DNA from 4 places in the Streptomyces sp. NBC_01381 genome. Region 4 is predicted to be linked to each of the others. Evidence: riboswitches for the same ligand, from Rfam matches in the RefSeq annotation. Region 4 holds a riboswitch; each other region holds the start of a gene.
The links. Region 4 has a riboswitch for cobalamin ahead of OG453_RS41130 (CoA-acylating methylmalonate-semialdehyde dehydrogenase). Riboswitches for the same ligand answer to the same signal wherever they lie in the genome.
Positions count from the first base shown of each region.

Region 1: linked by a shared signal. The riboswitch ahead of OG453_RS16090 (cobalamin biosynthesis protein) and the one ahead of OG453_RS41130 (CoA-acylating methylmalonate-semialdehyde dehydrogenase) in region 4 are both predicted to bind cobalamin.
Region 2: linked by a shared signal. The riboswitch ahead of OG453_RS28565 (energy-coupling factor ABC transporter permease) and the one ahead of OG453_RS41130 (CoA-acylating methylmalonate-semialdehyde dehydrogenase) in region 4 are both predicted to bind cobalamin.
Region 3: linked by a shared signal. The riboswitch ahead of OG453_RS09775 (ABC transporter substrate-binding protein) and the one ahead of OG453_RS41130 (CoA-acylating methylmalonate-semialdehyde dehydrogenase) in region 4 are both predicted to bind cobalamin.

Region 1 is NZ_JAPEPI010000001.1:3,454,152-3,461,117, reverse strand. Features, by position in the region: gene OG453_RS16115 (S9 family peptidase) at 1-962, opposite strand, end outside; gene OG453_RS16110 (class II aldolase/adducin family protein) at 1,290-1,946, opposite strand; gene OG453_RS16105 (lysozyme) at 2,125-2,865, shown strand; gene OG453_RS16100 (inorganic phosphate transporter) at 3,057-4,328, shown strand; gene OG453_RS16095 (hypothetical protein) at 4,341-4,577, shown strand; cobalamin riboswitch at 4,696-4,847, shown strand; gene OG453_RS16090 (cobalamin biosynthesis protein) at 4,970-5,989, shown strand; gene OG453_RS16085 (cobyric acid synthase) at 5,986-6,966, shown strand, end outside.
Region 2 is NZ_JAPEPI010000002.1:1,516,004-1,522,969, reverse strand. Features, by position in the region: gene OG453_RS28580 (energy-coupling factor ABC transporter ATP-binding protein) at 1-773, opposite strand, end outside; gene cbiQ (cobalt ECF transporter T component CbiQ) at 770-1,519, opposite strand; gene OG453_RS28570 (energy-coupling factor ABC transporter substrate-binding protein) at 1,526-1,942, opposite strand; gene OG453_RS28565 (energy-coupling factor ABC transporter permease) at 1,942-2,634, opposite strand; cobalamin riboswitch at 2,663-2,852, opposite strand; partial or broken gene OG453_RS28560 (5-methyltetrahydropteroyltriglutamate--homocysteine S-methyltransferase) at 2,937-4,192, opposite strand; gene OG453_RS28555 (amino acid ABC transporter permease) at 4,235-5,167, opposite strand; gene OG453_RS28550 (amino acid ABC transporter permease) at 5,164-5,829, opposite strand; gene OG453_RS28545 (glutamate ABC transporter substrate-binding protein) at 5,940-6,776, opposite strand; gene OG453_RS28540 (amino acid ABC transporter ATP-binding protein) at 6,816-6,966, opposite strand, start outside.
Region 3 is NZ_JAPEPI010000001.1:2,039,787-2,046,752, reverse strand. Features, by position in the region: gene OG453_RS09785 (ABC transporter ATP-binding protein) at 1-334, opposite strand, end outside; gene OG453_RS09780 (iron ABC transporter permease) at 331-1,323, opposite strand; gene OG453_RS09775 (ABC transporter substrate-binding protein) at 1,374-2,333, opposite strand; cobalamin riboswitch at 2,377-2,525, opposite strand; gene OG453_RS09770 (M67 family metallopeptidase) at 2,498-2,920, opposite strand; gene OG453_RS09765 (amino acid permease) at 3,010-4,482, opposite strand; gene OG453_RS09760 (DUF2017 domain-containing protein) at 4,857-5,453, opposite strand; gene clpS (ATP-dependent Clp protease adapter ClpS) at 5,493-5,807, opposite strand; gene OG453_RS09750 (nicotinate phosphoribosyltransferase) at 5,888-6,966, shown strand, end outside.
Region 4 is NZ_JAPEPI010000003.1:612,135-619,100, forward strand. Features, by position in the region: gene OG453_RS41115 (serine hydrolase) at 1-260, opposite strand, end outside; gene OG453_RS41120 (TetR/AcrR family transcriptional regulator) at 446-1,114, shown strand; gene OG453_RS41125 (teichoic acid biosynthesis protein C) at 1,216-2,202, opposite strand; cobalamin riboswitch at 2,419-2,606, shown strand; gene OG453_RS41130 (CoA-acylating methylmalonate-semialdehyde dehydrogenase) at 2,834-4,357, shown strand; gene OG453_RS41135 (acyl-CoA dehydrogenase family protein) at 4,368-5,516, shown strand; gene OG453_RS41140 (enoyl-CoA hydratase/isomerase family protein) at 5,513-6,616, shown strand; gene mmsB (3-hydroxyisobutyrate dehydrogenase) at 6,610-6,966, shown strand, end outside.

The DNA of each region.
Region 1 (6,966 bases), on a different contig from region 4:
TGGAAGAGCAGGGTCGGCACCTTGAGCACGTCGGGGTGGGCGGCCTCCAGGATGCGGTCGCCGCGCAGGCCGGTCCGTCCCTGGGCGGCGCGCACCGCGAGCGGCAGCAGGAAGCCCGGCGTGCGCCGGGCCGCGGCGAGCGCACGCAGGGTGACCTCCCAGTCGAGCACCGGGGAGTCCAGCACGAGGCCGCTGATGCGGTCGCGCAGGGCCGAGTACGCGGCGGCGTGCAGGGCCATGGCGGCGCCGGTGGACCAGCCGTGCACGATCACGTTCTCTGCGCCGTAGCGCACGGCGTAGCGGATGGCCGCGTCGAGGTCGCGCCACTCGGTCTCGCCGAGGTGGCCGAGGCCGTCCGGGGAGCGGGGTGCGCCGAGGTCGCCTCGGTAGGCGAGGTCGAGGATGGGGAACTGCAGGCGGTGCAGGAAGTCCATGACGACCATGGGGTGCTCGCGGGTGGTGCCGAGGCCGTGCACGGTGATCACCCAGGTGTCGCGGGCGCCGGGCACGAACCAGGCGGGCAGGCCGCCGAGTTCTCCGGGGATGTCCACGTCCGCGTGGTCGATGTCGAGCGCGGCGTGCGGGTCGCCGATGTACACCTGCGGGGTGAGCCGGACCCGGGCGCCGGGGTCCAGGGTGCCGTGGGTGACGGCTTCCAGGCGGCGTACGACGGTGTCGGCCTCGTGCGGCGCGGAGTCGACGACCGGGCCGATCACCGCGTGGCTGCCGGCGCCGCCGAGGCCGTATCTGCCGGGGCGCAGGCTCGCGAGGGCGCGGGTCAGGGTGATCTGGCCTGCCGCCGTGGCGTGGACCGTGAGGCGGGGCCCCGGCAGGGGGCGGCCTGCCGGGGTCTTGAGGGCGGCGTTGCTGGCGACGCGGCCCGCCGCGATGGCGGCTGCGCCGGCCAGGAGGGCGGTCGCTGCGGCGGTGACGGCCGTTGCCGTCGCTTTGGCTGGGCGCACGTGTCCAGTGTCGGCGGGGTGGCTGGGTAGGGCCAGTGGACGGGGGCTGTGGAGTGATTCCGGCTGCGGACCGTTGCGCCTGCGGCGGGCTTCTTCCCCAATCCCGCCCCTTCCCGAAACTGGGGGCTCCGCCCCCAGACCCCCGAAGTGGTGGACGCCACGGGGCTCCGCCCCGGACCCCGCTCCTCAAACGCCGGAGGGGCTGGATGATTCAGCCCGTCCGGCGTTTGAGGACGAACTCGGCGAAGCCGGTGATGACGGCAACTGCGCGGCCGGCGGAGCCGGAAAATCGGGAAGGGGCGGGATTGGGGAGAGGCCCCGCAGGGCTTACCCCTGCCCGTACCCCCGCAGTCGGTCCTCCGCTTCCCGTAGCTGGGCGTCCGACAGCAGGGTCGGCGCGTGGCCGGGGATCGCGCTTGCCGTCAGCCAGAGGCGGCACATCCATTCCAGCTGGGCCGTGCGGTCGTATGCCTGGTCCAGAGTGTCTCCGTATGTGATGGTTCCGTGGTTCTGGAGGAGACAAGCTGTGCGCTCGCGCAGGGCGTGCAGCATGTTCTCGGCCAACTCGTCCGAGCCGTACGGCGCATACCGGGCGACGCGGGCGGGGCCGCCCATCGAGGCCGCCATGTAGTGGATCGGCGGCAGCTCCGGCAGCAGCGTGGAGACGGCCGTGGCGTGCACCGCGTGGGTGTGGACCACGGCCCCGGCGGAGGTGTTGCGGTAGATCGCGAGGTGCATCGGCAGTTCGCTGGTCGGGGTGAGGTCGCCGAAGAGCCGGGCGCCGTCGAGGTCGACGCCGACCGCGTCCCGCGGTGTGAGGCGGTCGTAGGGGACTCCGCTCGGGGTGACCAGGACCGTGCCGCCGACGCGTACGGAGACATTGCCCGACGTGCCGACCACCAGGCCGTCCGAGACGGTCCTGCGAGCCGCCGCGACGAGATCGCCCCAGGCCCGTTCCACCGCGTCCTGCCGCTGCTCAGTCATGCCGTGATCCTGCCAGCCGGGACCGCGGCACCGCAGTGCGGAGCCGGAGCGTCCGTATCGGCGTGTTATGGGCATACATCCCCTTCTGGCGATGATTGGCTGGCGATCGACCGGCATGCGGTGATCTTCCAGTAACCTCTGGGGGATTTGTCATGCACGTCGCCATCCGGGGGGAAATATGGCTCGTGATCACAAACCGTCCCGTCGCCGCGCCCGCGTCATCGCCGCCTCAGTGGCAACGCTGGCCCTGAGCGGGACCGCCCTCGCCGAGATTCCGGTTTCGGCGGCGGGCAAGCCTAGGGGCCACGACGTCTCGTCGCACCAGAAGAACGTCAACTGGCAGAAGGCCAAGAGCAAGGGCGCACGCTTCGTGTACGTGAAGGCCACCGAGTCCCACACGTACCGCAATCCCCACTTCAAGCAGCAGTACAACGGCTCCCGCAACGCGGGCATCGTCCGCGGGGCGTACCACTTCGCCGTACCGAACAAGTCGTCCGGCAAGAAGCAGGCCGCGTACTTCATGAGCCACGGCGGGCGCTGGCGGGCGGACGGCTGGACGCTGCCGCCCGCGCTCGACATCGAGCACAATCCGTACAGCAAACGCAAGTGCTACGGCCTCAGCAAGACCGGCATGGTCAACTGGATCAAGTCGTTCAGCAACGAGGTGCAGCGCCAGACGGGACGCCGTCCCGTGATCTACACGACCACCAAGTGGTGGAACAACTGCACGGGCGGCAGCCGCGCCTTCGCGGCGAATCACGCGCTGTGGCTCGCGCGCTGGTCGTCGACGTCGGGGACGCTGCCCAAGGGGTGGTCGTACTTGACCATCTGGCAGTACGACAACGGCGGCGAGCTGCCGGGTGATCAGAATCTCTTCAACGGCTCGATGAACCAGCTGAAGAGGTTCGCCCGAGGGTAGCCAAAAGCCCTTGGAAGCCCGGATTCCGGGCCCCGTACCGCCGCTCCGGACGATCTCCGTCACGGTTCCGACGGAAGCGGAGTGGCGGTGCCCCGCATCGAGTCACCGCACCGCCCGGCCCAGTTCACTTTCCGTTCACCCAGGTTGCCTACGTTCCACTTGCCACTGACGTCCAACAGAAGCCTGGGTAAATGGAACACATCACGCTTCTCCTCGGGATCGTGATCGTTACCGCTCTCGTGTTCGACTTCACGAACGGTTTCCACGACACAGCCAACGCGATGGCGACCACCATCTCGACCGGCGCCCTCAAGCCCAAGACGGCGGTGGCCATGTCCGCCGTGCTGAACCTCGTCGGAGCATTCCTCTCCGTCGAAGTCGCCAAGACGATCTCTGGCGGCATCGTCAACGAGGACGGACTGAAGACAGAGGTCATATTCGCGGCCCTGGTGGGCGCGATCCTCTGGAATCTGCTGACCTGGCTGGTGGGCCTGCCCTCCAGTTCCTCCCACGCACTCTTCGGCGGCCTCATCGGCGCCGCCGTCATGTCGATGGGCTGGTCGTCGATCAACGGCGGCACCGTCGTCACCAAGATCCTGATCCCGGCCCTCGCCGCGCCGCTCGTGGCGGGTCTCGCCGCGATGGCGGCCACGCGCCTGACGTACCGGATCGGCCGCAACACCGACACCAAGTCGACCGCCAAGGGCTACCGCGCCGGCCAGATCGCCTCCGCCGGCCTCGTCTCGCTGGCGCACGGCACGAACGACGCGCAGAAGACCATGGGCATCATCACGCTCGCCCTGGTCACCGGCGGCGTCCTCAACCCCGGCGCGAACCCCCCGATGTGGGTCATCGTCTCGGCCGGTGTGGCCATCGCGCTCGGCACCTACCTGGGCGGCTGGCGCATCATCCGCACCATGGGCAAGGGCCTCACCGACCTCCAGCCGCAGCAGGGCTTCGCCGCCCAGACCAGCGCCGCGACGGTCATCCTCGCCTCGTCGCACATCGGCTTCTCGCTCTCCACCACGCAGTCCTGCTCCGGCGCCGTGATGGGCGCGGGCCTGGGCCGCAAGGGCGGTGTGGTCCGCTGGTCCACGGCGACCCGGATGTTCGTCGCCTGGGGTCTGACGCTCCCGGCCGCCGGCCTGGTCGGCGCGGGCGCCGAGTTCCTCACCAAGCAGGGCCCCTGGGGCATCGCGGCGACCGCGGCGCTCCTGGTCGGCGGCTCGGCCGTCATCTGGGTGCTCTCGCGGCGCAACGCCGTCGACCACACGAACGTCGCGGACGACGAGATCGGCGGCTCCGACGCGGAGCCCGCGGGCGTCGTGACCACCGCGATCGCCGCCGTCACGCCGCCGCCCACCGGCGCCGCCGCGACGGCCGCCGACGACGACCACGTCAAGGCCACCATCCCGGCCCCGACCGGCTCCGTGGCGGACCCCGCCCGGCCTGCCACGGTGTAAGGACAGATCAGCATGGACATCGACTGGGCAGCTCTCGGCTCCGTCTTCGGAGTCAGCCTCGCGGTGACGGTGGCCCTGGTGGGCCTGTTCACCCTCGGCATCGTCGGCCTCTCCAAGCACGAGGCGGCCGCCTCCGGCGCCGCTTCCGCCGCGGGCGGCAACGCTGCGGCGGCGCGCGCCGGCGCGTACGCGTGCTTCGCGCTGTGCGCGGCCGCGGTGGCGTACGGGATCTATCTGATCGTCGCCTGACGGCCGGAGTTCGTCGCCTGACGACGGAGTTCGAGGTGGGGTGCGAGACGCTTCGGCGTCCCGCACCCCACCTTCGTATGTGGGCCTTGGCACACTCTCCCGTCGCAGGTCAAAGGCGAGTTGACGGGCGTTCGCGGGCGTGGTGGACTGCCGGAGCCATTACGGCGGCAGAAGAGGAAGCCGGTGCGAATCCGGCGCGGTCCCGCCACTGTCACCGGGGAGACGACTCCCCGTGAGCCAGGAACTCTCGCCCGCCGATCACGTCGAACCAGGGCGCGGACACCCTGAGTGAGGACATATCGCCATGCGCGGCCGCCCGTTGCCGGTTCCTGTGCCCCCGCCTGTCCAGGCCGGGCCCGTCGCTCCCCTTCACGTAACGGTCGGCTGAACCCGTGTGTGCCGATCGCGACTTCGCGTACGGCGCCGCCGCCGGGCTCCTCGGTGACCTGCTTCTCGGTGATCCTCGCCGCGGGCATCCGGTCGCCGCGTTCGGGCGTGCGGCGGGTGCCGTCGAGCGTGTCCTGTGGCGGGATCACCGCGGGTGGGGCGCGCTGCATGCCGTGGTGTGCGCCGGCGGTGCTGCGGGTGCCGCCGCCCTTGCCTCTTCTCTTGTACGTCGCCACTCGCGCGCCGGATCGGTCGCGCTGACCGCCGCCGCGACCTGGGCCGTGGTCGGCGGGACCTCGCTCGGGCGTGAGGCGCGGGCCATCGGCGGGGCGCTCGCCGCGGGGGACATCGAGGTGGCGCGGGAGTGGCTGCCGCATCTGTGCGGGCGGGATCCGCAGGCGCTGGATGCCGACGGCATCGCGCGGGCCGTCGTCGAGTCCGTCGCCGAGAACACGTCCGACGCCGTCGTGGGGGCGCTGGTGTGGGGGGCGTTGGCGGGCGTTCCGGGGCTTGTCGGGTTTCGGGCCGTGAACACGTTGGACGCGATGGTGGGGCACAAGTCCGCGAGGTACCTCCGGTACGGGTGGGCGTCTGCTCGGCTCGATGATGTTCTGGGGTGGCCGGGGGCTCGGCTGACCGCCCTGCTGGCGGCTGCTGCGGGGGATTCGCCCTCCGGGGCGCTGCGGGCCTGGCGTGACGATGCCGCCAAGCATCCGAGTCCCAACGCTGGGCCCGTTGAGGCGGCCTTTGCCGGGGCGTTGGGGGTGCGGCTCGGGGGGACTCTCTCGTACGGGGGGCGGGTTGAGCATCGGCCTGTTCTCAATGGGGGTGGGCGTGCCGTTGCCGTGGCTGACATCGAGCGGGCTGTTCGGCTGTCTCGGCGGGTTGGGCTGCTGGCGCTGGGGGTTGCCATGGCCGCCCGTCCGAAGCGGAGCCCGGCAGTTGGGACTGTGCCCACCCGTTCCGCCCTGCGGAACGCCTGCCCACAGCAAGGACGGCAGAGCAAGTCAAGGAGAACCTCATGAGTGGCGGGCTGCTTGTTGCCGGAACCACCTCTGACGCCGGGAAGAGCGTCGTCACCGCCGGGATCTGTCGGTGGCTGGCTCGCAAAGGAGTTTCCGTCGCGCCGTTCAAGGCGCAGAACATGTCGCTCAACTCCTTCGTCACGCGCGAAGGCGCCGAGATCGGGCGGGCGCAGGCCATGCAGGCGCAGGCCGCCCGGGTCGAGCCGAGCGCGCTGATGAATCCCGTGCTGCTCAAGCCGGGCAGCGACCGCAGCAGTCAGGTGGTGCTCATGGGGAAGCCCGTGGGCGAGATGAGTGCGCGTGGCTATCACGGCGGGCGCCAGGAGGCGTTGCTCTCGACCGTGGTGGGATGTCTTGAGGAACTTCGGGGCAGCTATGACGCCGTGATCTGCGAAGGCGCGGGCAGTCCCGCCGAGATCAATCTGCGGCGTACGGACATTGTGAACATGGGGATCGCGCGGGCCGCCCGGTTCCCCGTCGTCGTCGTCGGCGACATCGACCGCGGTGGCGTCTTCGCCTCCTTCTTCGGCACGACCGCGCTGCTCAGTGCCGAGGATCAGGAACTGGTCGCCGGGTATCTCGTCAACAAGTTCCGGGGCGATGTGTCGCTGCTCGCACCCGGGCTCGACATGCTGCAAGGACTCACCGGGCGGCGCACGTTCGGTGTGCTGCCGTTCCAGCACGGGCTCGGCATCGACGAGGAGGACGGCCTTCGGGTGTCCCTGCGGGGTGCCGTGCGGGAGTCCGTCGTCGCTCCCCCGGTCGGCGAGGACGTGCTGCGGGTCGCCGTCTGTGCCGTACCGCTGATGTCGAACTTCACGGACGTGGACGCGCTCGCCGCCGAACCCGGTGTCGTCGTGCGGTTCGTGGACCGGGCCGAGGAACTCGTCGACGCCGATCTCGTGATCGTGCCGGGGACGCGCGGGACCGTGCGCGCGCTTGAATGGCTGCGCGAGCGTGGGCTCGCCGACGCCATC
Region 2 (6,966 bases), on a different contig from region 4:
CGCACGGCGATCCCCCACGGCAGATGGAGGCCTGCCTGGGCCAGCAGGTCGCGCCGGGCCAGCGACTGCGCGACCGGCCCGGTGCGCACCCCCGAGGGGGTGAGCAGCGCCGCGTCGTCCGCCCAGCGCAGGGCCAGGTCCACGTCGTGGGTGGCCATGACCACGGTCGTCCCCGAGTCCCGCAGCCGTTGCAGGGTGGCGAGGAGGCGTTCCTGCCCGTCGGGGTCGAGCCCCGCGGTCGGCTCGTCGAGGATCAGTACGCGCGGGCGCATCGCCACCGCACCGGCGATGGCGGTCCGCTTGCGCTGGCCGTAGGAGAGCAGATGGGTGGGGCGGTCGGCCAGGGCGCCGATGTCCAGTGCGTCGAGCGCCTCGGCGACCCGTGCGCGGACCTCCGCGTCGGGCAGGCCGAGGTTCAACGGACCGAAGGACACGTCCTGTTCGACCGACGCGGCGAACAGCTGGTCGTCCGGGTCCTGGACGACGAGCTGAACGGTCGTACGCAGCCGGGTAAGACCCTTGCGGTCGTACGTCACCCTGCTCCCGTCGACCGTCAACTCACCGGCGTCCGGGCGCAGTCCACCGCTGAGCAGCCGCATCAGGGTGGTCTTGCCGCTGCCGTTGCGTCCGAGCAGCGCGAGTGCACGCCCCTCGACGATGTCGAAGTCCAGGCCGTCGAGCACGGTGGGGCCGTCCTCGTACGCGTACGAAGCCGCGCGCAGAGCCACCAGGGACTCGCCCGGCGGCATGGGAGGAGCGCTCGGCTCGCTCATGGAAGAAGCCTTTCGAGTACGAGGGTGAGGGCCACCAGGGCCACGAGAAGTGCCGCGCTCACGGTCACGAAGGGCCGGGAGACCCGGGCCTCGGGCACAAGGACCCGCAGCGTCCCGTCGTAACCCCGTCCGGCGAGGCCCGCCTGCAGCCGGCTCGCCCGGTCGAAGGCCCGCACGAACGCGGTGGCGCCGAGCCCGGCGAGCGACCGCCAGGCGGCGGCCCGGGTCGTGTGCCCGAGCCGCGCGGCCTGCGCCTGACGGATCCGCGTCATGGAGTCCAGAAGCAGAAAGCTCATCCGGTACGTGACGAGCGCCACGTCCACAACGGGTGCCGGCACGCCCGCCTTGACCAGGCGGGGCAGCAGGTCCGACATCGGCGTGGTGAAGGCGAAGAGCAGGACGCCAAGGGAGGCCGCGGAGGTGCGCAGGAGCAGACCGCCCGCGCGCGCCGGACCGCCGTCGGCGAGCGTGATGAACCCTCCTGGTCCTGCGATCTGGATGAGCAGGCTCAGGGCGCCGGTGACGCAGAAGCCGAGCGGTACGCGGTAGGCGCGCCACAGCTTGCGGGGCGGCACGCCCGCCGGGCCGAGCAGCACGGCGAGCGCGGCGACCAGGACAAGGGCGGCGCCCGGCCAGGGCGGCAGGGAGACCGCGAGGGCGGTGAGACCGAGCCCGAGCACGGCCTTGTCCACGGGATGACGGCGGCGCCAGCGACTGCTGTGCGCCGCCGCGTCGATGGGCAGCACGCCGGATCAGACCTGCTCGGTCTTGGGCCGGGTGCCCTCAGCGCCCACGTCCGCATCCCCATCCACATCCGCGTCCGCGTCCGCATCCGTGGACGGCTCGGCGTCGGCGGCCTCCGCCCGCGCACGTTCGGCACCCTGGCGGCGCCCCTTGCGCAGCCCGAAGTAGTAGGCGAGGACGCCCGCGCCGAGCGCCGCCTGCAGGGAGAAGAGCGCCGATTCGATCTCCCCGGACGGGGGTTCGTACAGGGGCGAGAACCACGGCTCGTACTCGGGGTCGTTCTCGGCGATCGCCGTCTCGGCCTGGGCGTCGGCGCCGGTGAACGGCTCTTCCTTGTCGTCGCCGAGGCCGAGGACCAGGGGCAGCACCGCGAGTGCGGCGACGATGACCAGGAGCAGGGTGTTGATCTTCGCGTTGCGGCTCATCAGGCACTGGCCTCCGTCTCGGACTTCTTGCCCTGAAGCAGCACGCCGAGCCGGGTGAGCTCGCCCTTGCTGGACTGCACGAGGAGCCGCATCACCAGGACGGTGAGCAGTCCCTCGCTGACCGCCAAGGGGATCTGCGTGACGGCGAAGATGCCGCCGAACTTGCCCAGGGCGCCGATGAATCCGCTGGAGGGGTCGGGGAACGCCAGGGCCAGCTGGACGCTGGTGACGCAGTACGTCGACAGGTCGGCGACGAACGCCCCGAAGAACACGGCCACCATGAGCGGTACGTCGTATCTCTTCAGGAGCCGGTAGACGGCGTACCCGGCCCATGGCCCGATGATCGCCATGGAGAACACATTGGCGCCGAGCGTGGTGAGCCCGCCGTGGGCGAGCAACAGAGCCTGGAACAGAAGTGTGATGGTGCCGAGCACCGCCATGATCGGCGGCCGGAAGAGAATCGCGCCGAGCCCGGTGCCCGTCGGATGCGAGCAACTGCCCGTGACAGAAGGGATTTTCAGGGCGGAGAGGACAAAGGTGAAGGCTCCGGACGCGCCGAGGAGCAGGGTGCTCTCGGGGTGCTCCTTGACTTCACGGGTGAGGGAACGGACTCCGTGGACGACGAACGGCGCGGACGCGACACTCCAGGCGATCGCGTGCGCCGGGGGGAGGAAACCCTCGGCTATGTGCATGGCGGAACAGACCTCTCCAGCACCTCGTGGATGGACAACGCGCCTTGACCGGTCTCCTGGCTGACGGGTCGTACCGCCCGGACTCCGCCTTCCCGGGCACGTGAGTACCCAGTGGCTGCCCCCACAGGGGGCCGGAGCCGGACTTTCCCGATCACAGTGGCGAGGGCCGCACCGGCATCACACCGGATTTCCCGAGCACCAAGGCGTGGTGACACTAGTGCGCCACGTGGGGCCTGACAACTCGCACGGCGGGCGCGGCGGTGGCACACGCAAGCGCACACCACCACCGCGTACGCCCCTGGTCAGAGGGTGGAGCGGAGCTCGCGCGCGGCGCCGACCAGGTTCTCGAGGGCGGCGCGGACCTCGGTCCAGCCCCGGGTCTTCAGACCGCGGTCCGGGGGGATAGCCGGACGCGGCGAGTTCGCCGGCGACCTGCATGTGCGAGCGGGCGGATGTCGCCGGACTCGGCGTAGCACATGTCGGTGTGGATCTGGCTGTCCGGCCGTACGCCGCTCGTGCCGAGCCGGAAGGACTCGGTGGCCGAGGCGAGATACCCGCCGTGGTGGGCGGCGCGCAGCGGCAGCGTCTCGCGCAGCGCGAGCGCGACCTGGCGGGCGGTGTCGGCGAGGGGCTGGGCGTACGCGGTCCAACGCACCGTCATCGGCTCGGGGTGGGAGATGTCGCCGGCCAGGATCGGCGGAAGACATGGCGCGTCCCGTAGGACTGGACCATGTCGTTGCGTTCGGGCTCGCCGTGCACCAGGACGTCGGTGCCGGTCTTCTCCTGGAAGGCGATGACCTCGCGGATCTCGGCCACGATGCGCTCCTCGTACGTGGCCGTGCCGATGCGTCCGGCACGCAAGTCGGCGCGGGCAGTGGGCAGTTCGCCGGTCTGCGGGAAGGAGCCGATGGACGTCGTCGGCAACAGCGGCAGGCGGCCGTTCGCGCCGGGCGGCGACCCGCTCGGCGTACGTCTGGGAACGGCGGGTGTCCGCGTCGGTGACGGCCGCGGCGCGGGCGCGCACCACCGGGTCGCGGGTGAGGGTGGCGATCTCACCGGTCTTCTGCCGGGCGAAGGCAAGCCAGCGGGCGATCTGCGGATCAAGCCCCTGCTCGGCGTCGGCGTCCAGCGGGACGTGCAGCAGGGAGCAGGAGGCGGCCACGTCGACCCGCCCGGCGAGCCCGAGCAACGTACCGAGCACGGCCAGGGACTTCCCCAGGTCGTTGATCCACACATTGCGGCCGTCGACGACGCCGGCGACAAGACGCTTGCCGGGCAGACCGCCGACGGCCGCGAGATCGTCGAGATTGGCGGCGGCGGGCCCGGTGAAGTCGATGGCGAGGCCGTCGACATCCGCCATGGCCAGCACCGGAAGGGCCTCGCCGAGCCGGTCGAAATAGGAGGCGACGAGCAGTCGGGGCCGGTCGGTGAGCGCGCCGAGATCGCGGTAGGCGCGGGCGACGGCGTTCACTTCGGCCGGGGTGCGGTCCTGCATCAGGACGGGCTCGTCCAGCTGAACCCACTCGGCGCCCGCGGCCCGCAGCTCGGCGAGGACTTCGGTATGACGGCGGTCGTTCCCGCACACCGCTGCGGTACGTGGTCACTTGCTGGAGCTGCCGCCCGTTCCCCCGAGATCGTCACGGCCCAAGTGCTCGCCCGGTGTCGCCAGCGTCTCGACCGCGTCCGCGGTTACCACCGCGCCGGTGGACTTCTTGCCGCGCCTCAGCCTGCCCTCCAGCCAGCTCGCGAAGGACGTGAGTGCGAAGTTCAGCACGACGAAGATCACGGAGACCACGGTGAAGCTGGCAATGGTGTTGGCGCCGTAGTTCGCGCTCATCGGGCGGACCGACGCGAGGAGTTCGGAGAAACCGATCAGCGCGCCGCCCAGCGCGGTGTCCTTCACGATGACCACCAGCTGGCTGACGATCGCCGGGAGCATCGCGGTGACCGACTGCGGCAGCAGCACGTGGCGCATGACCTGGTTCTTGCGCATGCCGATCGCCTTGGCCGCGTCGGTCTGGCCCCGCGGGAGGGACAGGATTCCGGCTCGTACGATCTCCGCGAGTACGGAGGCGTTGTAGAGGACGAGACCGGTGACGACGGCGTAGAGCGGCCGGCTGGCGGGGCTGATGTCGGTGTACTCGGAGTACGCCGCGTTCGCGAAGAGCATCAGGATCAGCACCGGGATGGCGCGGAAGAACTCCACGACGGTGCCGGCCGCACCCCGCACCCACCAGTGGTCCGAGAGCCGGGCGATGCCGAACAGCGCCCCGAGCGGCAGCGCGATGACCATGGACAGTGCAGCGGCGATGAGCGTGTTCTTGAGCCCCGGCAGGATGTACGTCTCCCAGGCCCGGGAGTCCGTGAAGAAGGGCCGCCATTTGACCCACTCGAGCTGGTTCTTGTCGGCGAGGCTCTGGACCACCCACCAGATCAGGACGGCGAGTGCGACCAGGAACACCACCGTGAGCAGCACGTTGCGCCGTTTGGCACGCGGCCCCGGGACGTCGTACAGAACGTTCTGCGCACTCATCGCCTCACCGACACCTTCTTGCTCACCCAGCCGAGGAACAACCCGGTCGGGAGGGTGAGGCAGATGAATCCGAACGCGAAGATGGTGGAGATGAGGATGAGTTGAGCCTCGTTCTCGATCATTTCCCGCATCAGCGCCGCGGCCTCGGCGACGCCGATCGCGGCGGCCACCGTTGTGTTCTTGGTCAGGGCGATCAGCACGTTCGCCAGCGGGCCCACCACGGAACGGAAGGCCTGGGGAAGAACGATGAGCCGCAGCACCTGGGGGAAGTTCAGGCCGATGGCACGCGCCGCCTCCGTCTGGCCGACGGGCACCGTGTTGATGCCGGACCTCAGCGCCTCACAGACGAACGACGCGGTGTAGGCGATCAGACCGAGCACGGCGAGCCGGAAGTTGATCGTCGTGAAGTCGTCGGCGCCGAGGGTGACGCCGAGCGTCTGGAACAGGCCCAGCGAGGTGAAGACGATGATCACGGTGAGCGGGATGTTCCGGACCACGTTGACGTAGGCGGTGCCGAAGCCGCGCATCAGCGGCACGGGGCTGACGCGCATGGCGGCCAGCACCGTTCCCCAGATCAGGGCGCCGATGGCGGAATAGAGGGTGAGCTGCACCGTCACCCAGAAGGCAGCCAGCAGGTCGTAACCCTCGAGAAAGTCGAACACAGTCTCCGGCCTTCCGCGTGAGTTCGTGAGTGCGTGAGTGCGTGAGTGCGTGCGTGCGTGAAGGGGCGACGCGCGCCGCTGCGAGGGCGGCGCGCCGCGGGTCACCCGCCTCAGCTGACGATGACGCCGATCTTCGGTGCCTGCTCGTTCTTGTAGCCGGCCGGGCCGAAGTTCTTCTCGACGGCGTCGTCCCAGGCGCCGTCCTCGACCATCTTCTCCAGGGCGGTGTTGATCTCCGCCTTGAGATCGCTGCCCTTTTCGACGCCGATGCCGTAGTTCTCGTTGCTCAGCTTGAATCCGCCGAGCTTGAACTTGCCCTTGAATTCGGGCTGCGCGGCATAACCGGCGAGGATCGAGTCATCGGTGGTCAGGGCGTCGATGACCTTGTTCTCCAGGCCGGTCAGGCACTCCGAGTAGCCGCCGTACTCCTGCAGCTGGGCCTGCGGCGCGATCTTGTCCTTGACGTTCTGCGCCGATGTGGAGCCCGTGACCGAGCAGAGCTTCTTGTTGTTGAGGTCCGCGGGCTTCGTGATGGAGTCGTCGTCCGACCGGATCAGGACGTCCTGGTGTGCCAGGAGGTAGGGGCCTGCGAAGTCGACCTTCTCCTCGCGCTCCGGGTTGATCGAGTACGAGGCGGCGATGAAGTCGACGTCGCCGCGCTCGAGCAGCGTCTCGCGGTCGGCGCTCTTGGCTTCCTTCCACTCGATGTCGCCGGCGTCGTATCCGAGCTCCTTGGCGACGTACGTAGCGACGTCGACGTCGAAGCCCGTGTACTTGCCGTCCGGCGTCTTCAGGCCGATGCCCGGCTGGTCGAACTTGATGCCGACGGTGATCTTCTTGTCGTCCGAGCTCGTGCCGCCGCCGTCGTCGTCCGAACTGCAGCCGGCGGCGCTCAGGGACAGCACGAGCGCAGCGGCGGCCGCGACGGTGACCTTGTGAAGCTTCATGGTGATCATTCCTAGTGCTGTAGTGCCCCGGGCCCCGGATCAGTGGTGAAGGATCTTCGAAAGGAAGTCCTTGGCCCGCTCGCTGCTCGGGTTGCTGAAGAACTGCGCGGGTGTCGTCTCCTCCACGATGCGGCCATCCGCCATGAACACCACACGGTTGGCGGCCGAACGGGCGAATCCCATCTCGTGG
Region 3 (6,966 bases), on a different contig from region 4:
CCTCCCAGAAGCGCTTGTGCGGGGAGCGGCCCATCGCGACGATCTGCCGGACGGTGAGCTCGAAGCCGCCGTGGCCGTCCTGCGGAACGGTGGCGATGCGGCGGGCGCGGGCCTTGGCGGAGCTGCCCGCCAGGTCGTCACCGTCCAGGAGGACGCGGCCGCCGGTGGGCGTCAGCGTGCCGTACACACAGCGCAGGAGGGTCGTCTTGCCGCTGCCGTTGGGGCCCACGATGCCGACGGTCTCGCCGTCGGCGGCGTGCAGCGTGACGCCGTCGACGAGGAGGCGGCCGCCGGGCGCCCGATAGGCGAGGTTCTCGGTGCTCAGGGCGGTCATACGGCCGCCTCCCCGCCACGGCTCCTGCGCAGCAGCCACAGGAAGAACGGGCCGCCGGTGAGCGCGGTGAGCACCCCCACCGGGATGTCCTGCGGGGCGGCGACCGTGCGCGCGGCGAGGTCGGCGGCCACCAGGAACACCGCGCCCGCGAGCGCCACGACCGGCAGCAGCGCGCGGTGGGATGCGCCGACCAGCATCCGGGCGGCGTGCGGCACCATCAGGCCGACGAAGCCGATGGCTCCGCTGTACGCGACGAGTACGCCGGTCAGGAGCGAGGCGACGACGAAGACGGCGGCGCGGAAGCGTGCGGTGTCCAGGCCGAGGACGGTGGCGCCCTCCTCGCCGACGAGGAGCAGGTCCAGGGGGCGGGCCAGGGCGAGCAGGAGCGCCGTGCCGACGATCAGTACGCCTGCGGGGAGGGCCAGCATGTCCCAGCGGGCGCTGCCGAGGCCGCCGAGCGTCCAGTACAGGACCTCCTGCAGATGGTCCGTGCTGTCCGCGACGACCAGGATCAGGCTGGTCAGGGCGGAGAGGATGTACGAGACGGCCACGCCCGCCAGGATCAGCCGGCCCGTGGCGAAGCCGCCGCCGGCGCTTCTGGCCAGGGTGTAGACGAGCAGCAGGGAGAGGAGCGCGCCCGCGAAGGACGCGGCCGGGATCGTGACCGTGAGGGACAGGCCCGCGCCGATGCCGAAGGCGCTGCCGAGGACGATCGCGGCGACCGCGCCGGCCGACGCGCCGGAGGAGACTCCCAGGAGGAAGGGGTCCGCGAGGGGGTTGCGGACCAGGGCTTGGAGGACCGTGCCTATGACGGCGAGGCCCGCGCCCACGGCCGCGCCGAGCAGGACCCTGGGTAGGCGGGCGTCCAGCACGATCGTGCGGAAGGGGGAGGGTTCCGCTCTGCCCGTGAGGATCTCCAGGACATCGGTCACGGGGATCTTGACCGAGCCGAGGGCGAGGCCTGCGGTGGCCGCTGCGGCGAGGGCCATGAGGAGGGCGGTGATGACGGCTGCGTAGGGCGGTTTCTGAGAGGTGCGGCTCACAGCTGCTCCGCCAGCTTCTTCACCGCACCCGGAGCCCGCACCCCCGTCACCACATCCGACAGCGGCAGCACCGCGAACCGCTTGTTCTTGATGGCGGGGACGTCGGCGAGCACCGGGTCCTCCAGGAGGCGGCGCTTCTTCTGGGCGACGGTCGTGCCGCCGTAGTCGAGGATCAGGATCACCTCGGGGCTGCTGTCCACCACCGACTCCCAGGACGCGTCGCCGAAGGACTTGTCCAGGTCGGCGAAGACGTTGCGGCCGCCCGCCCGCTCGATGATGTCGTTGCCGATGCCCCGGCCGCCCGCGGTGAAGGCCGTCTTGTCGCCGCTGTCGTACACGAAGACCGGGAGGGGTTTGCCGCCCTTCAACTTCTTTTCGGTGTCGGCCAGTTCGCGTTCGGCGCCGCTCACCCAGCGGTCCGCCCGTGCCCGTACCCCGAAGGTGGAGCCGACCTCGCGGACCTCCCGGAAGACGTCCTTCATGGTCACCGGGCGCTTCGCGCAGCCCTCCACGTCGAGGCGGGTCCTGATGCCGGACTTCGCGAGCGCCGCGCGGCTGCGGCCCTCGCCCGCGAGGAAGGCGCTCGGGTAACCGCCGTACACGAAGTCGGGGTTGGCGGCGAGCAGCTTCTCGTAGGAGGGGTACTCCTTGGCCAGGACCGGGACGGACGCGTAGGCCTTCTCGTACGACGGAAGCACCTTGTCGTCCAGGAAGGCGGTGCCCGCCATGCGGTCCGCAAGGCCAAGCTCCAGCATCACTTCCGTCGTGTGCTGGTTCATCGTCACGGCGCGCTTCGGGGGCGCATCGTACGTCGTCTTCACGCCGCAGTTGGTGACGGTGTACGGGAACCCGGCGGCCTTCGCCCCCGGCGCGGCATCGGGCTCCGCGGAGCTCGTGCACGCGGCGAGCGGGGCGAACAGGGCGGCGGCTATGAGTGCGCGCAGCGGTCGGGACATGGCTGAGCTGTGCCTCCTCCAGGGGATTCCGCGTCCCCTGTATCCGTGGGAGAGGGCGGCAGGTCAGTTCCTGACTGCCCCACCCGCGAAGGGTGGGGTCACAGTGGCGGGACCGTGCCGGATTCGCACCGGCTTCCTGGGTCCTGCCGCCTCAAAGGTGAGGCTCAGTATGCCTGGACGACCTTGACCTCTTCCTCGGTGACCTCGCCATCGACGATCCGGTAGGAGCGGAACTGGAAGTCGCCCGCGCCGTCGGTGTCCGCCGTGGAGACCAGGACGTAGTGCGCGCCGGGCTCGTTCGCGTACGTGATGTCGGTGCGCGAGGGGTACGCCTCGGTCGCCGTGTGCGAGTGGTAGACGATCACCGGCTCCTCGTCGCGGTCGTCCATCTCGCGGTACAGCTTGAGCAGGTCGCCCGAGTCGAACTCGTAGAACGTGGGCGAGCGGGCCGCGTTCAGCATCGGGATGAAGCGCTCGGGGCGGCCGGTGCCCGCGGGACCCGCGACCACGCCGCACGCCTCGTCGGGGTGGTCCTGGCGCGCGTGCGCGACGATCTGGTCGTGGAGGGCCTGGGTCAGGGTCAGCATGGGAGCCAGGATAAGCAGAGGGGCCCGTCCGTACCGAAGTGTGGTACGAACGGGCCCACATGCTGGGATCAGCAGGGATCAGGCGGGAGTCAGGACTTGATCGCGTCCTGCGGCTCGGCGTCGCCGCCGCCCGTCGGCTGACCGTTGCGCTTCTGCATGACCAGGTAGCCGACGCCCAGGATGAGCGCCCACACCGGGGCTGCGTAGAGCGAGATGCGCGCGTCCTTGTCGACGCCCATCATCACGATGACCATGCCGATGAAGAGCAGTGCGAACCAGCTCGTGTACGGCGCGCCCGGAGCCCGGAAGGTGGACTGCGGCAGCTCGCCGCGGTCGGCCTTGCGGCGGTACTTGATCTGGCAGACCAGGATCATGATCCAGGCCCACATGCCGGAGATGGTGGCGAAGGAGACGACGTAGTTGAACGCCTCGCCCGGCCACTGGTAGTTGATCCAGACGCCGACCAGCATGAACGCGGCGGAGACGGTGGTGCCGACCAGCGGCAGGCCGTTCTTCGTCAGCTTGGTGAAGAACTGCGGGCCCTGGCCGTTGAGCGCCAGGTCGCGGAGCATGCGGCCCGTGGAGTACATGCCGGAGTTGCAGGAGGAGAGCGCGGCCGTCAGGACGACGAAGTTGACGATGGCGGCACCGATGCCCAGACCCATCTCCTCGAAGGCCTTCACGAACGGGGAGACGCCCGGCTTGAAGGACGTCCACGGCACGACCGAGAGGATCATGATGAGCGCGCCGACGTAGAAGACGGCGATGCGCCACGGCACGGTGTTGATGGCCTTGGGCAGGACGGTCTTGGGGTCCTTGGACTCGCCCGCGGTGACGCCGACGAGCTCGACGGCGAGGAAGGCGAACATCACGATCTGCAGCGTCATCAGCGTGGAGCCGATGCCGTTGGGGAAGAACCCGCCCTGGTCCCACAGGTGGCTCACGGACGCGGTGTCACCGGCGTCGGAGAAGCCGATGGTGAGGATGCCGGCGCAGATGAGGATCATGCCGATGATCGCGGTGACCTTGACCATCGAGAACCAGAACTCGAGCTCACCGAAGAGCTTCACGGAGATCAGGTTGGCGCCGTACAGGATGACCGTGAAGATCAGCGCGTACGCCCATTGTGGGATGGAGTTGTGGGTCCAGTACTGCATGTACTGGGCCGCGGCCGTGACTTCCGTGATGCCGGTGACGACCCAGAAGAGCCAGTACGTCCAGCCGGTCACGTATCCGAAGAACGGGCCGATGAACTCGCGCGCGTACTCCGAGAAGGAACCCGAGACGGCGCGGTACATGAGCAGCTCGCCCAGGGCCCGCATGATGAAGAAGATGACAAGGCCGGCGATGGCGTACGCCAGGATGAGGCTGGGGCCGGCCTTGTGAATGGCCTTGCCCGCGCCGAGGAACAGGCCGGTGCCGATGGCACCGCCGATCGCGATCATCTGGATCTGGCGGGCCCCGAGCCCGCGCTGATAGCCCTCGCCGGATGAACCGGACGAGCCCTTGGCCTGATCGGCCTCATTGCCGTCGTGATGCTCTTCGACCTGCACTGAGGTCATGGTGACGCCTTTCTCCACGCTGATCCGTGCCCGCAGTCTGCGTATGGCCACGGATCAGGTCCTGATCCCCCCGGATATGGATGGAGTGCTACCGGCGGTCTGCCGGCCCGAGCGCCATCGGTGACATGGGTGGCGTCACCGAGTGGTCGTGAAGATTTATCACGGTCGCAACAGTGATCGGCTCAGCCACGTGTGGCGCAGACCACTGGAAGAAGCGGACAAAATTCCCCCGCGGCGTCATACGGGGGCATTGAAGTGACGTGATCGTTATCCGGATTTGAGGATCCGCTGAGCGAACACCTGTTACAGGTGCCGTCTACATCGATTTTCGGCCCCCGTGAGCCGTTCCACTACACCGGCAACTGCACCAGCAACTACACGATCAACGTGCTGACCAGCGTCTCCTGCAGACCGCCCAGCCACAAATAGGCCATCACCATCGGTTTGCGCGGATCCTCGTCCGGCAGCTGGTAGAGGAGGTCCGTGTCCTCCTCGTCGATGACGTCGAGGCGGGCGCCGATCGCGAGCCGGAGGTCGTTGAGGGCGCCGAGCCAGTGCCGGGACTCCTCCGCCGACAGCTTGAGGACGGCGCCGCCGTCGCCTGCCGCCGTCATGGAGTCCAGGCAGCGGATCACGACCAGGGCGTCGTCCCGCTTCTTGGCCCGCAGGTCGTTCTCCGTAAAGCGCCTGAACTCCGCGGAGTACGCCCGCAGTTCGTCCTCGTCGGCCTTCTCGCTGCCCGGTCCGCCGTACGCGTCGGGCAGCAGCCGCTGGAGCACCGGGTCGGTCGGCGGCTCGCTGGGGCCGTCCGCGAACAGCTCGGCGAGCGGGTCGTCGGAGGCGTCCTCTCCCGGTCCGGGGCCGATCAGCTCAAGGAGCTGGACGGCGAGGGAGCGGATGATCGAGATCTCGACCTCGTCGAGCGCGACGGCGGCGCCGCCCCCGGGGATCGCTTCGAATTGTCCTGGCATCAGATGCGTCGCTGCTTCCGGTCCACTGCTGTCGGCCTGCTACTTGCGGTCCTGCTGGAGGGTGGCCCAAAGCCCGTACCCGTGCATGGCCTGGACGTCGCGCTCCATCTCTTCGCGCGTGCCGGTGGAGACCACGGCTCGGCCTTTGTGGTGCACATCCATCATCAGCTTGGTGGCCTTGTGCTTCGAGTACCCGAAGTACGCCTGGAACACGTACGTCACGTAGCTCATCAGGTTGACCGGGTCGTTGTGGACGAGCGTGATCCAGGGGACGTCGGGCTCCGGGACGGCGAACGTCTCTTCGGCCGATTCCGGGCGCGTGATCTCTGCGGGAGCCGTACTCACTTGTCCCATGCTGCCACCCGCAGGGGGCCATCGCACAAATGGACCCGGGAAATCGTCAGAGTGACGAGATGCGGGGTAGCATCCTTCGTATGAACACAGCGGACCTTGGGCTGCCGGTGGATGTTCCGTCGACGGCGCTCTTCACCGATCACTACGAGCTGACGATGCTGCAGGCAGCGCTGAAGGCGGGCACCGCCGACCGGCGCTCCGTCTTCGAGGTCTTCACGCGCAGACTGCCCGAGGGACGGCGCTACGGAGTGGTGGCCGGCACCGGCCGTGTCCTGGACGCCGTGGAGAACTTCCGCTTCGATGCCGACGTCATCGGCTTCCTGCGCGAGCGCCGTGTCGTCGACGAGGAGACCCTGCAGTGGCTCGCCTCGTACCGCTTCCGCGGTGACATCTGGGGCTATCCGGAGGGCGAGGTCTACTTCCCGGGCTCGCCGATCCTGCGCGTCGAGGGCTCCTTCGCGGAGTGCGTCCTCCTGGAGACGGTGATCCTCTCCATCCTCAACCACGACTCGGCGATCGCGGCCGCAGCGTCCCGGATGGCGTCGGCCGCCGGTGAGCGCCCGCTGATCGAGATGGGCGCACGGCGCACCCACGAACTGGCGGCCGTCGCCGCATCGCGCGCCGCGTACGTCGGCGGCTTCACCACCACGTCCGACCTGGCGGCGGGCTTCCGCTACGACATCCCCACGGTCGGCACGTCCGCGCACGCCTTCACCCTCCTGCACGACAACGAACGCGACGCCTTCCAGGCCCAGGTGAACTCCCTCGGCCCCGGCACGACGCTCCTGGTCGACACATACGACGTGACCGAGGCCGTCCGTACGGCCGTCGAGGTCGCCGGGCCCGAGCTCGGCGCCGTACGCATCGACTCCGGCGACCTGCTCCTGGTCGCCCACCGGGTCCGCCAGCAGCTGGACGAGCTCGGCGCCACGAAGACCAAGATCGTGGTCACCTCCGACCTCGACGAGTACGCCATCGCCTCGCTGGCCGCGGCGCCCGTCGACGCGTACGGCGTGGGCACCCAGCTGGTCACCGGTTCCGGGCACCCCACCTGCTCGATGGTCTACAAGCTGGTGGCCCGCGCCCACTCGGCGGACCCTCAAGCTCCGCTGGAGGCGGTGGCGAAGAAGTCCGTGGGCGGGAAGTCGTCCGTCGGCGG
Region 4 (6,966 bases):
TGCCGCATCACGGCCAGCGCGGTGACCGGCTTGGCCAGGGAGCCGACCAGGAACGGGGTGCGGGAAGTGACCGGCTCGCCACGGCCGTCGCGCCCCCATGTGCGGCGGTGCACGACGTCGTCTCCACGGATGACCGAGTACGCGAGACCGGGCGCACCGGCCCGCTTCATCTGCCCTCGCACGAAGGAGTCCGCCTTCGCCGTCAACTCCCGCTCCCCCGCAGGATCCACCGCAGAGGCGGTCAGTGGCGTAAGCGCCATCAGGAGCATCAGGCACACCACACCGATCCCCCGTAACCATGCCGAGCCTGGCCTGCGGAATCCCATCGCCCGCACACCGCGCATCGCTTGCTCCACCCCTCGCCGTCACGCAGGGCGGACGCCCCGAGAGCCATAACAGTATGGCCGTACGGTTATTATTGGCAATACGGCGGTACGGTTACGCCATGCCACGCGTCGCCGATCACGAAGAACGCCGCCAGCAGGTCGCCGCCGCCGCGGGCAGGCTCATCGCCACCGAAGGACTGAAGGCGGCGACGGTCGCCAAGACGGCTGCCGCAGCCGGGATCTCGGTCGGGCTCGTCCAGCACTACTTCCGCACCAAGGACGAGATGCTGCTGTTCACGTACCGCCACGTCCTCGAGACGGTCGAGCACAGGCTTGCGGAACTCGTCGTCCGGTCCGAGAAGGCCGGCACACGCATCGAGCACACCCTCCTCGACGGACTCGCCGAGACCATGCCGCTGGACGAACAGCGCCGCCAGGAGTGCCGGGTCGCCCTCGCCTTCACCGGCCGGGCCGTCGACGACCCGGACCTGGCCGAGGTCAAGGCGGGCGCGCTCCGTCGGCTGCGCTCACTGATCGCCACAGCCGTCACCAACGCCAAGGAGTGCGGCGAAGTACCCCCCTCGACCGACGCCGCCACCGAGGCGGCCCGCATCGCCGCGTACACCGACGGGCTCACCGCGCATCTGTGCGCCGACCCCAGCGGGCTGCACCCCGACGCCGCACTCGCCGCTCTCGGCGACCACTTGGCCGGCGTGTTCACCGGCGAGTGCCTGCTGCGAGGGAAGGAGCCGGGAGTACGACCCGGCCGGGCGGGCGGGCCGTCATAAGTCGGCGCACAAACGCTCCGGCCACCTTTCGTATGGACGGCAACGACAAGCGGTCAGCACCCGCGCAGCACAGCCCGATGCGGCGGCCGCCCGCGACATGGCTACAGGACGGGCAGGCCGTAGAGGGAGAACTTTCGTCCGCCTTCCGGGCCCGAGGCGAAGCCCATGCACAGCTGCGGTTCCCCCGCCTCGGGCCCGTGCAGCACGGCAAGGCCTTCGGGCTCGCGGTGCGTGAGCTGGCGGCCGGCCTGGGACTTGTACTCCTGCACCACCGCCCCCGTGCTCAGGTCGATGCAGTGCAGCAGCACCGTGTTGTCCGGCTCTGAGGAGCTGTTGGCGTCGCGGCCGGCGCCCATCAACTGGTACGCGTAGTCGCCGTCCAGTGTCATGCCCTGAAAGGGCAGGCCGAGGTCCATGCCCGGCTGAGCGAAGTCGATCAGCGGCCAGAAGACCCCGGCAGTGAAGGCGTCCAGGTTGTAGAGCGCGTAGCGACGGCGCCCGGGGAGCCCGTGGCGCAGCAGCAGACGGCGGTTGTTCAGGTCAAGGGCGGCGCAGTTGGCGGTCGAGCCGGGGTGCGGGCGGTAGACGGTCACACGGCGGTCAGCGCTGTGCAGCACGGTGTTCTCGGCGTACGGGAAGCGGCCGATCGCGCGCCCGAACCCGGAGACCGGGTTGGCGTCGCACTCGACCCACAGCGTGACGGCTCCGCCCCAGCTGCTGCGGGAGCTGTCCACGCTGATCGCGGTGCCGTGGCCGAAGCCCTTGAGGTACATCCGGCCCAGCACCTCGCCGCGCATCGACAGCCGGTTCAGACAAAGGTCACCGGCATCGTGCCGCTCAGTATGGCTGTAGGTGCGCGATTCGCCCGCGAGCTGGACCCCGCTGGGGATCACCTGGAGCGCGTAGATGTGCCCGTGGAGCTCGTCGAAGGCGAAGGACTGCATCACCGTCTCGTGATGCAGCGTCTTCTCGTGGATCAGGCGGGCGCCGGTGTCGGCCAGGTCGAAGCGATCGCCCGTAACGTCCGGGGCGCTGTCCCGGCCGGCGGCAACGGCCTTTGGGACGCCGAGCGCTGCTGTCGCAAGCACCACACCGCTGAGACCGAGCACCGTTCTGCGGCTTGGCGACGTGAGGCCGGGCGCTGTCGATGAATCGGTAACTTGTCGAAGTCGCATTTCAGTACTTTTAACGCCCGTACACCTGCGTGGAGAACGGGCGCGCGGCGGTGCCGTGAAGTTCAGCCATTCGCTGTGCCGGGAGCACGTCGGCGCACCGGTCATCTTGCGCACTAGATTTACTAGGACGTCCAACTATATATTCGAGGCCAAGGCCCGCGGTGCAGGGAAGCCGGTGTGATTCCGGCACGGTCCCGCCACTGTGACCGGGGAGTACGTCGTCGAGCAGTACGCCACTGACGAGCAAGTCGTCGGGAAGGCGGGCGGCGTGCGGTGATCCGGGAGTCAGGATACCGGCCGCGGGATGTTCCGTGTTTCCACGAGGATGGAGCAGACACGCATGGCATCGACGCGCTTCCACGCTCTCGACGGACCCGTCCGGCGACTCCCGGCTCCCGCCGCGCAGTCCCCGCTCGCACGCCTCGTGCGCTGACGGCTGTCCAACCCACGCGATCTCGCGCAGCCCCGCGCTGACGTCACCGCGTCCACGCGGCGGAGCTGTGTGCCATCCCGGATCGATCCCTCCCATCGAGAGCAGGCATCCATGGTCCGCGAGCAAGACCGCACCACCGTACGCGAATTGACCCACTTCGTCGGAGGCAAGCACACCTCGGGAACTTCGGGGTTCTACGGCGACGTCTACGACCCCAACACCGGCCGCGTCCAGGCCCACGTTCCGCTCGCGAGCCGGGCCGAGACCGAGGCAGTGATCGACGACGCCGCCCGGGCCCAGCTCGAATGGGGCGCCTGGAATCCGCAGCGCCGCGCCCGGGTGCTGCTTCGCTTCCTCCAACTCGCCGACCAGGAGCGGGAATCCCTGGCCCGGCTTCTGTCCAGCGAGCACGGCAAGACCGTCGCCGACGCGCACGGAGACATCCAGCGCGGCCTGGAAGTGGTGGAGTTCGCCGCCGGCATCCCGCACCTGCTCAAGGGCGAGTTCACGGACAACGCGGGCACGGGCATCGACGTCCACTCGCTCCGGGCTCCCCTCGGCGTCGTCGCGGGCATCACCCCCTTCAACTTCCCGGCGATGATCCCGCTGTGGAAGGCCGCCCCGGCCCTCGCCTGCGGGAACGCCTTCATCCTCAAGCCCTCCGAGCGCGACCCGTCGGTGCCACTGCGCCTCGCCGAGCTCTTCCTCGAAGCGGGTCTGCCGCCGGGCGTACTGAACGTCGTCAACGGCGGCAAGGACGCCGTCGACACCCTGCTCGAGGACCCGCGCGTCGAGGCGCTGGGATTCGTCGGCTCCACTCCGATCGCCGCGCACATCTACGCCACCGCGGCCGCGCACGGCAAGCGGGCCCAGTGCTTCGGCGGCGCCAAGAACCACATGATCGTGATGCCGGACGCCGACCTCGACCAGGCCGTGGACGCCCTCATCGGCGCGGGCTACGGCTCCGCGGGCGAGCGCTGCATGGCGATCTCGGTGGCTGTTCCAGTTGGCGAGAGCACCGCCGATGCCCTGGTGGCACGGCTGCGCGAGCGCATCGCGCAGCTGAGGATCGGCCGCAGCGACGACCCTGAGGCCGACTTCGGCCCGCTGGTCGGCCCGGACGCGCTGGAGCGGGTGCGGTCCTACGTCGACCTCGGGGTTCAGGAGGGCGCCGAACTCGTCGTGGACGGCCGGGACTTCACCCTGCCCGGCCACGAGGGCGGGTTCTTCGCCGGAGCCTCGCTCTTCGACCGGGTCACCCCGGCCATGCGCATCTACCAGGAGGAGATCTTCGGCCCCGTCCTGACCGTCGTACGAGCAGCGGACTACGAGGAAGCCCTGCGCCTGCCCAGCGAGCACACCTTCGGCAACGGCGTGGCGATCTTCACCCGGGACGGCGACACCGCCCGCGACTTCACCCGGCGCGTGAACACCGGGATGGTCGGCGTCAACGTGCCCATCCCGGTGCCGGTCGCCTACCACACGTTCGGTGGCTGGAAGCGCTCCGGATTCGGGGATCTGAACCAGCACGGCCCGGACGCGATCCGCTTCTACACCCGTACGAAGACGGTCACTTCACGCTGGCCGGCGGGCCTGCGCGAGGGCGCCAGCTTCACCATCCCCACGATGAGCTGAGGAGCGGGCCATGACCAACACCTCGCTCACCGAGGACCAGCAGGCCCTCGTCGAGGCCAGCCTGGACTTCACCCAGGACCACCTCGCCCCGCACGCCCTGGACTGGGACCGCGACAAGCACTTCCCCGTCGACGTGCTGCGCAAGGCGGCCGGGCTCGGGCTCGGCGGCGTGTACGTGCGGGAGGAGTCGGGCGGCTCGGGACTCACCCGCTCCGACGGCGTCCTCGTCTTCGAGACCCTGGCGTCGGGCTGCCCGTCCATCGCGGGGTACCTCTCCATCCACAACATGGTCGCCTGGATGATCGACGCGTATGGCGACGACGCCCAGCGCGAACGGTGGCTGCCGCGCTTGTGCGCCATGGAGGACCTGGCCAGCTACTGCCTGACCGAACCGGGCGCCGGGTCGGACGCGGCCGCCCTGACCAGCCGGGCCGTCCGCGACGGCGACGACTGGGTGCTCAGCGGCGTCAAACAGTTCATCTCCGGTGCGGGCGCAGCCCAGTTGTACGTCGTGATGGCCCGCACCGGCGTCGACGGACCGGACGGGGTGTCCGCCTTCGTCGTCGACAAGGACGACCCCGGCCTGTCCTTCGGCGCCAACGAACGCAAGATGGGCTGGAACGCCCAGCCCACCCGCCAGGTCGTCCTGGACGGGGTACGCCTGCCCGCCGACCGGCTGCTCGGCCAGGAGGGGCAGGGCTTCCGCATCGCGATGAGCGGCCTCAACGGCGGCCGCCTCGGGATCGCCGCCTGCTCGCTCGGCGGCGCCCGCAGCGCCCTCGACCGCGCCCTGGCCCATCTCGCCGACCGGGAAGCGTTCGGGCAGCGCCTCCTCGACTCACAGGCGCTTCGGTTCCGCCTCGCGGACATGGCCACCGAGCTCGCCGCCGCCCGGGCCCTGGTCGGAGAAGCCGCCCAGGCTCTGGACCGGAAGGATCCCGGCGCGCCCTACCTGTGCGCGATGGCCAAGCGGTTCGCCACCGACACCGGCTACTCCGTCGCCGACCGCGCACTCCAACTTCACGGCGGCTACGGCTACTTGAGCGAATACGGCATCGAGAAGATCGTCCGTGACCTGCGAGTCCATCAAATCCTGGAAGGGACCAACGAGATCATGCGCGTCATCGTGGCCCGCGGCATGACGGAGGCGTTCGCATGACCGGCGCAGAGCGATCAGGACAGCGCGAGCAGGCCGAGGAGACCGTGCTGCTGCACCGCGCGGGACGGGTCGGCGTCATCACGCTCAACCGCCCCAAGGCACTCAACGCCCTCACCCACCCGATGGCGCTCCGCATCACCGAGGCCCTCGCCGCCTGGGAGCGCGACCCGGCGGTCGAGACGGTCGTGCTGACCGGCGCGGGCGAACGGGGCCTGTGCGCGGGCGGCGACATCCGCGCGATCCACCAGGACGCACGCGACGGGGACGGCACCGCGTCGGCGGCGTTCTGGCGCGACGAGTACCGGCTCAACGCCCGGATCGCCCGCTACCCCAAGCCGTACGTGGCCCTGATGGACGGCATCGTGATGGGCGGCGGCGTCGGCGTGTCCGCGCACGGCAGCGTCCGGATCGTCACCGAACGCTCCCGGATCGCGATGCCGGAGACGGGGATCGGGTTCGTCCCGGACGTCGGCGGCACGTATCTGCTGGCGCTCTCCCCGGGCGAACTCGGCACGCACCTTGCGCTCTCCGGAGCTCAAGTGGGCGCCGAGGACGCCCTGTTGTGCGGGCTCGCCGACCATTTCGTACCGTCGCAGTCGCTGGCCCGGACGGTCGATGACCTGTCCACGCTGCCCGTACGAGAGGTGCTGGCCCGAAACGTACAGGAGCCCCCACCAGGGGAGCTGGCCGCACAGCGGGAGTGGATCGATGTCTGCTACGCCGCCGACTCCGTCGAGGAGATCGTCGACCGTCTCCTCGACCACGGCGACCCGGCGGCCAAGGACGCCGCCGAGACCCTCCTCACCAAATCGCCCACCGCCCTCAAGGTCACGCTGGCGTCGTTGCGTCGAGCGCGGCGCCTCGGTCCGCTGGAGCACGTACTCGACCAGGAGTACCGAGTGTCCTGCCGGGCACTGACCGCTCCGGACCTCGTGGAGGGCGTCCGCGCGCAGGTCATCGACAAGGACCGGGCTCCTCGCTGGTCCCCTTCCACGCTCGCCGAGGTCACCGACGCCGACGTCGAGGGCTTCTTCGCCCCGCTCGGCGAGCGCGAACTGGGCCTCGCCGGCCCCGACACCACCTCGGAGGTGGCCTGGTGAGCCAGACCGTGGCGTTCCTCGGACTCGGGCACATGGGTGGCCCGATGGCCGCCAACCTGGTCAAGGCCGGCCACCGCGTCCGCGGCTACGACCCCGCGCCCGCCGCCCTTGAGGCGGCCTCCGCGGCGGGTGTCGAAGCCGTAGCGTCCGCGGCCGAAGGGGTCACGGACGCCGAGGTGGTGATCAGCATGCTGCCCACCGGCCGCCATGTCCTCGACCTGTACGAGGGTGTCCTCGGCTCCGCGCGCCCGGGAGCGCTGTTCGTCGACTGCTCGACCATCGACGTCGCGGACGCCCGTGCCGCCCATGAACGGGCCGTGGCAGCCGGCATGCGGGCCCTGGATGCCCCG